Linked DNA regions of Prochlorococcus marinus XMU1411. The protein of the gene in region 1 binds, or shares a complex with, the protein of each later gene. Links are inferred from orthologs where the notes say so. Each region holds a gene or a part of one and is shown on either strand. Other genes may lie near its edges. The genes, in order: HA145_RS01575, nuoH and HA145_RS00950.

Evidence for each region.
Region 2: the proteins of HA145_RS01575 (region 1) and nuoH are in contact, whole or in part, in a crystal structure (PDB 6Y11), measured with the Thermus thermophilus proteins. The link is inferred for Prochlorococcus marinus XMU1411 from one-to-one orthologs. Residues at the interface, in WP_096411117.1 of Thermus thermophilus: Arg16, Glu17, Gly18, Leu24, Leu27, Val28, Trp30, Gly31, Arg32, Asn34, Ser35, Trp37, Thr54, Asp55, Ala56, Asp59, Ala61, Arg62, Phe63, Gly64, Glu66, Val67, Phe68, Arg69, Ala70, Ser71, Arg73, Gln74, Ala75, Asp76; in WP_096411122.1 of Thermus thermophilus: Arg36, Val44, Arg45, Met46, Gly47, Pro48, Asn49, Arg50, Val51, Leu57, Gln58, Ala61, Asp62, Ile64, Lys65, Ile67, Phe68, Lys69, Glu70, Ile72, Val74, Glu223, Ala224, Glu225, His233, Thr234, Glu235, Tyr236, Ser237, Trp241.
Region 3: the proteins of HA145_RS01575 (region 1) and HA145_RS00950 are in contact, whole or in part, in a cryo-EM structure (PDB 6KHJ), measured with the Thermosynechococcus vestitus proteins. The link is inferred for Prochlorococcus marinus XMU1411 from one-to-one orthologs. Residues at the interface, in WP_011056552.1 of Thermosynechococcus vestitus: Leu46, Met47, Tyr48, Thr50, Ala51, Cys52, Phe54, Ile55, Glu56, Ala58, Ala59, Ile61, Gly62, Ser63, Arg64, Phe65, Asn76, Pro78, Thr89, Thr91, Lys93, Met94, Ala97, Leu101, Met123, Phe124, Ser126, Asp127, Ser128, Tyr129; in WP_011057128.1 of Thermosynechococcus vestitus: Pro17, His18, His19, Pro20, Ser21, Met22, Val25, Arg27, Met29, Thr31, Ile38, Asp39, Cys40, Glu41, Pro42, Val43, Ile44, Gly45, Tyr46, Leu47, His48, Arg49, Gly50, Met51, Lys53, Ile54, Asn57, Arg58, Pro65, Tyr66.

Annotation. Positions count from the first base shown.
Region 1 is NZ_JAAORI010000002.1:212,487-215,542, reverse strand. What follows is about bases 1-2,896. They hold HA145_RS01575 (NADH dehydrogenase subunit K), read left to right. Parts: upstream 1-1,021; coding sequence 1,022-1,771; downstream 1,772-2,896. Other genes in these bases: HA145_RS01565 (gluconeogenesis factor YvcK family protein), read right to left, coding at 2,298-2,896; HA145_RS01570 (NAD(P)H-quinone oxidoreductase subunit J), read left to right, coding at 1,771-2,301; HA145_RS01580 (NAD(P)H-quinone oxidoreductase subunit 3), read left to right, coding at 669-1,031; HA145_RS01585 (rubredoxin), read right to left, coding at 163-591; HA145_RS01590 (photosynthesis system II assembly factor Ycf48), read right to left, coding at 1-153. Outside these bases: more of HA145_RS01565, read right to left, coding at 2,897-3,056. UniProt on the Escherichia coli protein: NDH-1 shuttles electrons from NADH, via FMN and iron-sulfur (Fe-S) centers, to quinones in the respiratory chain. The immediate electron acceptor for the enzyme in this species is ubiquinone.
Region 2 is NZ_JAAORI010000002.1:84,697-87,650, reverse strand. What follows is about bases 146-2,939. They hold nuoH (NADH-quinone oxidoreductase subunit NuoH), read left to right. Parts: upstream 146-880; coding sequence 881-1,999; downstream 2,000-2,939. Other genes in these bases: HA145_RS00880 (NADH-quinone oxidoreductase subunit J), read left to right, coding at 2,707-2,939; ndhI (NAD(P)H-quinone oxidoreductase subunit I), read left to right, coding at 2,067-2,693; HA145_RS00895 (citrate synthase), read left to right, coding at 146-804. Also shown: more of HA145_RS00895, read left to right, coding at 1-145; more of HA145_RS00880, read left to right, coding at 2,940-2,954. UniProt on the Escherichia coli protein: NDH-1 shuttles electrons from NADH, via FMN and iron-sulfur (Fe-S) centers, to quinones in the respiratory chain. The immediate electron acceptor for the enzyme in this species is believed to be ubiquinone.
Region 3 is NZ_JAAORI010000002.1:95,824-98,774, reverse strand. The notes cover bases 161-2,951. They hold HA145_RS00950 (NAD(P)H-quinone oxidoreductase subunit H), read right to left. Parts: upstream 2,255-2,951; coding sequence 1,067-2,254; downstream 161-1,066. Other genes in these bases: rsmH (16S rRNA (cytosine(1402)-N(4))-methyltransferase RsmH), read left to right, coding at 2,293-2,951; HA145_RS00955 (acyl-CoA thioesterase), read right to left, coding at 605-1,057; HA145_RS00960 (AMP-binding protein), read left to right, coding at 161-601. Also shown: more of HA145_RS00960, read left to right, coding at 1-160.

The DNA.
Region 1 (3,056 bases):
AACATCTAAAGCATTAGACTGGTCCTCAAACTTAATTGTTTTCCAAGGGCTGCTATCACTCATCTTTACTCCTGTAGATGAACAACTGCTCAATACAAAACAAAGAAGAACTGATAAAAGAAGATTGGGAATAATAGTAATAATTTTTTTCATTTGTATATATTAATGCAAAGAGTACAAAGAAAGGAACATAGCAGCAGCGAACGCTAGCCCTCCAAAGATCAATATGTTTTTTTGTCCAGGAGGTAAACTATTAAAGCCAAACCCATAAACTAAATTTTCTTCAAAACCACTTGGTTTAGATTTAGGACCTATATCCTTATAAAAATTTTTACCAGCTCGACAAACAGGGCAAGCGAAAGTATTACCATCCAACTCTGAAAAAGGAGTATTTTTAGGTATGTTTAATTTTTTATTTCCTTCAGACGGATCATAAATATATCCACAACTTCTACATTCGAATCTATTTTGTTCTAGATTAGGGGTAGGTTGTTCAACATTTACTCCTGAGGAATTTTCAGAAAGTTTTTCTTTCTCAAAGTTCTCAACTATTTTGTTTTCCTCAGAGGCTGGTTGAATGTTTTCACTCACGGCTTATTATTGTTCTTTAAGAACTTTAAAAGATTTTGCTTAATTAAGCGACTTTTATTCAAAATTAATTTTTTAAGATGTTTTTATTAACTGGCTATGAATACTTTTTAGGTTTCCTTCTAATTGCCGCAGCTGTTCCAGTATTAGCTCTAGTTACTAATCTCATCGTTGCCCCAAAAGGGAGAACAGGTGAAAGAAAACTTACATATGAATCTGGAATGGAGCCTATTGGAGGAGCATGGATTCAATTTAATATTCGTTATTACATGTTTGCATTGGTTTTCGTTATATTTGATGTTGAGACAGTATTCCTTTATCCTTGGGCTGTTGCCTTCAATAGATTAGGCTTATTAGCTTTTATTGAGGCTTTAATCTTCATTGCAATACTTGTTATTGCCCTGGCATATGCATGGAGAAAAGGCGCTTTAGAATGGAGTTAAAAAAATTGAATCCACAATTATCACCAAAAGCAATAAGAGAAATTCGAGAAGGGACTTGCAACCCTCTTGGTGCACCCCAAGTTACTACAGATTTAAGCGAAAACGTTATATTGACAAGCTTAGATGATCTTCATAATTGGGCTAGGTTAAGCAGTCTATGGCCCCTTCTTTATGGAACAGCTTGTTGTTTTATAGAATTTGCTGCCTTAATCGGATCTAGATTTGATTTTGACAGATTTGGATTAGTACCTAGAAGCTCGCCAAGGCAAGCAGATTTGATAATAGTTGCAGGGACAGTAACAATGAAGATGGCACCAGCGCTTGTAAGACTTTATGAGCAGATGCCTGAACCAAAGTATGTTATTGCTATGGGTGCCTGCACAATCACAGGGGGAATGTTCAGTGCAGATTCTACAACTGCTGTAAGAGGTGTTGATAAATTGATACCAGTTGATTTATACCTCCCAGGATGTCCGCCAAGACCAGAAGCAATTTTTGATGCTGTAATTAAATTAAGAAAAAAAGTTGGTAATGAATCAATTTTAGAGCGTACAAAAACAGAACAAACTCACAGATACATTACATCAGATCACGAAATGAACCTTGTTTTTTCAGAAAATACAGGTGAATATCTAAACAAAACTTCAGCTAACGTAATATCCCCCTCCAAAAAAGAAAAAATAACCGAATTCCCTGAAAACAGCGAAAAAACTGAAATTATTAATTCTGTAGAAGATTAATGGAAAAAGACGGTATAGCCACATCCTCAGATACTTCAATAGAGAAAGAAGGATTTATAAGCCAATCTTTGTCTAAAGATGGAATTCCAAATCAATCTTTATCTGATGATCACATAGGAATTGAAAACATTTCTGTGGAACCTAGCAAATTATATGAAGCGGTATCGGCGTTAAGAAATTATGGTTTCAACTATCTTCAATGTCAAGGTGGCTATGATGAAGGACCGGGGAAAAATCTTGTTAGTTTCTATCATTTTATAACTGTTGATGACTTACAAAAAATCGAAAAAATTAAAGAAGTTAGATTAAAAGTTTTCTTAAAAAGAGATTCTGATTTATCAATCCCTAGTTTGTATGAAATTTTTAAAGGAAGTGATTGGCAAGAAAGAGAAACATATGACATGTATGGAATAAATTTTATAAATCATCCAAATCCCAAAAGACTATTAATGCCGGAAGACTGGAGAGGATGGCCATTGCGAAAAGACTATATTCAGCCTGATTTTTATGAACTTCAAGATGCATATTAATTTAGTTTTTTTAATTTGCGGTACATAAATATAACTGCTCTTGCTAATCTCCTAGGATCATGTCTAAGAGTTGGGGTTATTCTTTTTGAATATAATGGTGCTTGTAAGACATAATATCCCTCAGATAATAATCTTTCTTTATTACATTGGACTGGTTCCGCCCCTCTACTTTCGTAATAATCTACCAATGGAGACTTTTCAAATTGGACTTGAGATAAAATTGCATTAAAAATTCGAGTATTAACTCCAAAATTTGATAGTTGTTTTTCTATTGATTTGACATGTTGATAAACATTAAGTCCATCTGTCTCGCCAGGCTGAGTCATCAAATTACTTATGTAAATTTTAGGGGCATTACTTTGCAATAAAGCATCTACTATCTCTGGCACTAACAAGTTAGGTAACAAAGAGGTGAATAGACTTCCTGGCCCAAGAACAATCAAATCAGCTTCTTTTATAGATTCGATAGCACTTGGAAGAGCAGAAGGATTTTCTGGTAGGTAACCAATCCTTGAAATTAATTTTTTAGAATTGCTTATCTTGCTTTCTCCAAAAATTTTTTCACCATCCTCTAATTCGGCCCATAACATAACATCAACATCTGTTGCTGGTAAAACTTGACCTTGTACAGCCAAAACCTTACTTGAGGCCTGAACTGCTTTTTCTAAACTACCTGTAATTGTTGTTAAAGCTGACAAGAATAGATTCCCAAAACTATGTCCCTCCAGACCACTTCCTCCAGAAAATCTATATTG
Region 2 (2,954 bases), 130 kb from region 1 along the record:
GCAATAGATGATCCTAATTACATCTACAACGCAGTTATAAGACTAATAGCAAAAATACCCACAATGATTGCTGCGTTTCAGCTTATTCGAAAAGGACAAGATCCAATTCAACCTAGAGATGATTTAACTTACTCATCAAATTTTCTTTACATGCTGACTGAAAAAGAACAAGATCCTATAGCTGCAAAAGTTTTTGATAGGTGTTTAATCTTACATGCCGAACATAGTTTAAACGCAAGTACATTTAGCGCAAGAGTGACTGCAAGTACTCTTACAGACCCTTATGCTGTCATCGCCTCTGCTGTAGGAACCCTGGCAGGCCCACTGCATGGAGGAGCAAATGAGGATGTAATTGCAATGTTAGAAGAGATTAAAACCCCAGAAAATGCAGGGTCTTTTTTAGATAATGCAATAAAAAATAAAAGTAAGATAATGGGCTTCGGTCACAGAGAATATAAAGTTAAAGATCCAAGAGCAATAATTCTTCAAAAACTGGCAGAAGAGCTTTTTATTAGATTTGGAGCAGATGAAATGTATGAAGTCGCCAAATCACTTGAGACAGAGGCAATACCAAGACTTGGACCTAAGGGTATATTCCCTAACGTGGACTTTTATTCTGGTCTTGTTTATAGAAAACTTGGTATTCCTCGTGATTTATTTACTCCAATTTTTGCCATATCTAGAGTGGCTGGTTGGTTAGCTCATTGGAGAGAGCAACTTGGAGCAAATAGAATTTTCAGACCATCGCAAATCTACACAGGTTCAAAACCAAGAGATTGGATCAGCCTAGAAAATAGAGAATAATATTTCCAGCTTTTCAAAAAAAAACACACATATTGTTTGTGAAGAGTTAATCTATTAAGTAAATAACAAAAAAATTTTGGAATACGGATTAGATCTCGAATATAGTTTTAATGAATTCTTAAAAGGTTTTGGCCTTTCCAGTGAAATCGCTCATATAATTTGGCTCCCTATACCTATGCTTTTGGTTTTGGTAGCGGCAGTTGTTGGCGTTTTAGTAACAGTTTGGCTTGAAAGAAAAATATCTGCTGCTGCTCAACAAAGAATAGGGCCCGAATATGCAGGAGCGCTTGGCGTACTCCAACCAATTGCAGATGGTCTTAAGTTGCTTGTCAAAGAGGATATTATTCCTGCTAAAGCAGATGGAATTCTCTTCACTGCAGGACCTATATTAGTTCTTGTACCAGTGATTCTCTCATGGCTAATTGTTCCTTTTGGACAAAATCTTTTAATAAGTAACGTTGGTATTGGAATTTTCCTATGGATCGCTTTAAGCAGTATCCAGCCAATTGGGCTTCTTATGAGCGGATATGCATCAAATAATAAGTATTCATTATTAGGAGGTTTAAGAGCAGCGGCTCAATCAATAAGTTATGAAATACCCTTAGCTTTATCTGTATTGGCTATCGTACTAATGACAAATTCTCTAAGTACTATTGACATTGTCAATCAGCAAAGTGGTGCTGGAATACTAAGCTGGAATATATGGAGACAACCAGTTGGTTTCATAATCTTTTGGATTTGTGCACTAGCAGAATGTGAGAGACTTCCATTTGACTTACCTGAAGCTGAAGAAGAATTAGTTGCAGGATATCAAACTGAATATGCTGGAATGAAATTCGCATTGTTCTACCTTGGTAGTTACATTAATTTAATTCTTTCAGCATTATTGGTATCAATACTTTATTTAGGAGGATGGGGTTTTCCTATTCCAGTTGAATTAATAGCTAAGTTTCTTAATTTGCCAATCAATGCTCCCTTAATTCAGGTCTTCACTGCATCAATAGGCATCGTAATGACTGTTTTAAAAGCATATCTTTTAGTTTTCATTGCAATATTATTACGTTGGACAACTCCAAGGGTAAGAATAGATCAACTTTTAGATCTAGGATGGAAGTTTCTCCTTCCAATTTCTCTTGCTAATCTTTTGATAACTGCAGGATTAAAACTTGCTTTTCCTCAGTTCTTTGGTGGTTAATTTAAGTAAAAATACTTAAATTTAAAATTATTCCACTAAAATAAAATAACTAAGTAAATTCTTCAAAATGAACAATTTCCTTCAACAAATAAACAGTTATATCAAAGAAGCATTTAATGCTGGTAAATATTTATACAATGGTATATCTGTAACTTTTGATCATCTTCGAAGAAGACCTGTTACTGTTCAATATCCATATGAAAAATTAATACCTTCTGAAAGATATAGAGGAAGAATACATTATGAATTCGATAAATGTATTGCTTGTGAAGTTTGTGTGAGAGTATGTCCAATAAATCTACCAGTAGTTGATTGGGTAATGAATAAAGAAACCAAAAAAAAGGAACTGAGAAATTATTCAATAGATTTTGGAGTTTGTATATTTTGCGGAAATTGTGTTGAATATTGTCCAACTAATTGTCTTTCAATGACCGAAGAATATGAATTAGCTACTTTCGATAGACACAATCTAAATTTCGATAATGTCGCTCTTGGTAGACTTCCTACAAACGTCACAACTGATCCATCAGTCAAACCTCTAAGAGAACTTGCCTATCTCCCTAAAGGTGTCATGGATCCTCATGAAATCCCAGCTTCAGATTCTAGAGTTGGTAAATTACCTGAAGAAGTTTATGATTGGATGAAACCTGAATCCAATGAAAATAATGATAAAGTTTCTAATCCAACTAATTAATTCCCATTAATTTATGTCCATCGCAATAACAACTCAATTTATTTGTTTTACAGTTCTATCTTTAGTTGTCATTATTGGAGCTCTTGGTGTTGTATTGCTCGAAAGTATTGTTTATTCAGCCTTTCTACTTGGGGGAGTGTTCATGAGTGTAGCAGGATTATATCTTCTCTTAAATGCAAGTTTTGTTGCTGCAGCGCAAGTTTTAGTTTATGTGGGTGCAGTTAATGTATTAATAATTTTTGCAATCATGCTAGTTAACAA
Region 3 (2,951 bases), 120 kb from region 1 along the record:
ATTAGCACCTTGTTACGGCTCAACTGAAACAGCAGCCATGGTTACGAGTTTAAAACCAAAAGAATTCTTAATGGGTTTTAAAAATGTTGGAGAAATACTACCTGATACAAAAATCAGAATTAACGCAAAAGGATTAATCGAGATAAAATCAGCCAGAATTGGAATCGAAATAATAGACTCTTCAAAAACTGAAAATTTCAAAAATAAAAATGGGTGGTGGCAAACCGGTGATTTAGGTGAAATTAATCAAATCAATAATTCTTTATATTTAAACTTTCTTGGAAGAAGTGATAACGCTTTTAATTCAGGAGGAGAAATCGTTTTCCCAGAAGTAATTGAATCTCGATTAAATGATTTCATTATTAAAGAAAATATCCCAATTAATAAATTCAATATTTCAAAAGTATCAGACAAATTATGGGGAAATAAAATTAAAATAATTGTTGAATTTACAGAACTTATAAATTATAAAAAAATTAAAAATTCATTAAATTTATTAAAAAAATTTTCTCAAAGTTGGCCTAAACATGAAAAACCTGAAAAGTGGATTGTTAAAAAAAATACCAGTGCAGAAAAAATAAACTATAAATTTAAAAAATAATAATTAGCATTCTTTTAAATTTGAGCTTACATTTGACGCCTCTATCCATCTTTCTAACTGATCGGGAAGTTCTATTTTATTTCTTGAATCAACATCTAAAGAACAATGTATTATTTTTCCTTCTGCTACTTTATTTCCATTTTTTATAAAAAAGCTATTTACTTGGAACAAATGTGTATTAATTTTATGAGGGGCAATTTTTACTTTTAAGAAATCTCCAATTTTTATAGGCGCAAGAAAGTTTGCTTCACAGTTTATTATGGGAAAAATAATTTGACTTTTACGTATAGAAAAATCTGGGAAAATATCTTGATATGGAATCCCATAAATTTCGATACTCTCTTCCCAAGCTTCGTGCGACCATTTTAATAAGTTATGAAAATGAATTACACCTGCAGAATCACAATCACCGAATCTTACCTTCTTCTGCAATATCAACCAGTCAGCGGGTTTCATTTAAAGAACTTATCTATCAACAGATCCCATAATGACATCTATTGAGCCAAGAATTGCCATAATATCGGCGATTTTGGCACCTTTAAGAATATGCGGCAATATTTGGAGATTATTTAAATCAGCTGCTCTGATTTTAAATCTCCATGGGGTAACTTCATTATTTCCTTGAATGAATACACCTATTTCTCCTTTACCAGACTCTAATCTTGTATACAATTCTCCGTTAGGAATTTTAAAAGTTGGAGCAACCTTCTTAGCTACATATTGATAGTCCAAACCAAATATTTCACTTTTTTTATCTTCAGTCGCCATTCTTTGAGCTTCCAAATTTTCTGTTGGACCTCCTGGAATCATTTTACAAGCTTGGCGAATGATACTTAGTGATTGTCTCATCTCTTCAACTCTTACTCGATATCTCGCATAACAATCTCCTTCTTTTTCTGAAGCAATCTGCCAATCAAAATCGTCATAACATTCATAACTATCGACTTTCCTTAAATCCCAAGAAACTCCAGAAGCTCTAAGCATTGGCCCAGACAAAGACCAATTAATTGCCTGGTCTCTTTGTATTGTTCCCAGACCTTCAATTCTTTTTCTAAAAATTGGATTATTTGTAATTAATTTTTCATATTCATCAATCTTAGGTCCAAACCAGTCACAAAAGTCTATACATTTTTCTAACCATCCGTATGGAAGATCACATGCGACACCACCTATCCTAAAGAAATTATTATTTATCAGCCTCTGTCCAGTAGCAGCTTCCCAGAGATCATATATCATTTCTCTTTCTCTAAAAATATAGAAAAATGGAGTTTGAGCTCCTACGTCTGCTAAAAAGGGACCGAGCCACAAAAGATGATTAGCAATACGATTGAGTTCCAGCATTAGAACTCTGATGTAACTAGCTCTTTTAGGAACTGGAATATTAGCTAATCTTTCAGGAGCATTTACTACAATAGCTTCATAAAACATTCCTGCTGCATAATCCATTCTGCTTACATAAGGGACATACATTACATTTGTCCTATTTTCAGCTATCTTTTCCATTCCTCTATGTAAATATCCAATTACTGGCTCACAATCAATGACATTCTCACCATCAAGAGTTACAACTAATCTTAAAACCCCATGCATTGAGGGATGGTGAGGGCCAAAATTGACCACCATTGGTTCTGTTCTAGTCTCTAGCTGAGCCATTCGAAATTTAACTTCTAAATAAATCTTAGTCGAAAGTTATGCAAACTGACCTATCTGATTCATCTTTTTTCAATCATAAATCAGTTATGACAGATGAGATTATGACCTCATTAGAGCATTACCCATTAATCCATAACAACCAACTTAAAGGAATAGACGCAACTTTAGGCGGAGGCGGGCACTCTTATCATTTATTGAGAAAATATTCGGATTTAAATATAATTGGACTTGATCAAGATCCATACGCGAGAATATCAGCATCAAAAAAACTTGATGAATTTAAAAATAGGATTGATATAAGGGCTTCAAATTTTGCAGATTTTGTACCAAAAGAAAAAGTTTCTTTTGTAATTGCAGATCTTGGAGTAAATAGTAACCAGATTGATAACCCTAAAAGAGGATTCAGTTTCCAAAAAGATGGTCCACTTGATATGCGCATGAATCCTCTTATTGAGGTTGATGCAGAGAAATTAATTGAGGATTTAAATGAAAAAGATCTAGCTAACCTAATTTATAAATATGGAGATGAGAGATTATCAAGAAAGATTGCAAGGAAAATAAAAATGGATTTGAAGGAAAATGGGAAATATTCTGGGACAAAAGAGTTAGCTTATTCCATTGCAGGCTGCTTTCCACCAAAACAAAGATATAAAAAAATACACCCAGCAACAAGAACATTTCAAGCACTAAGAATTGC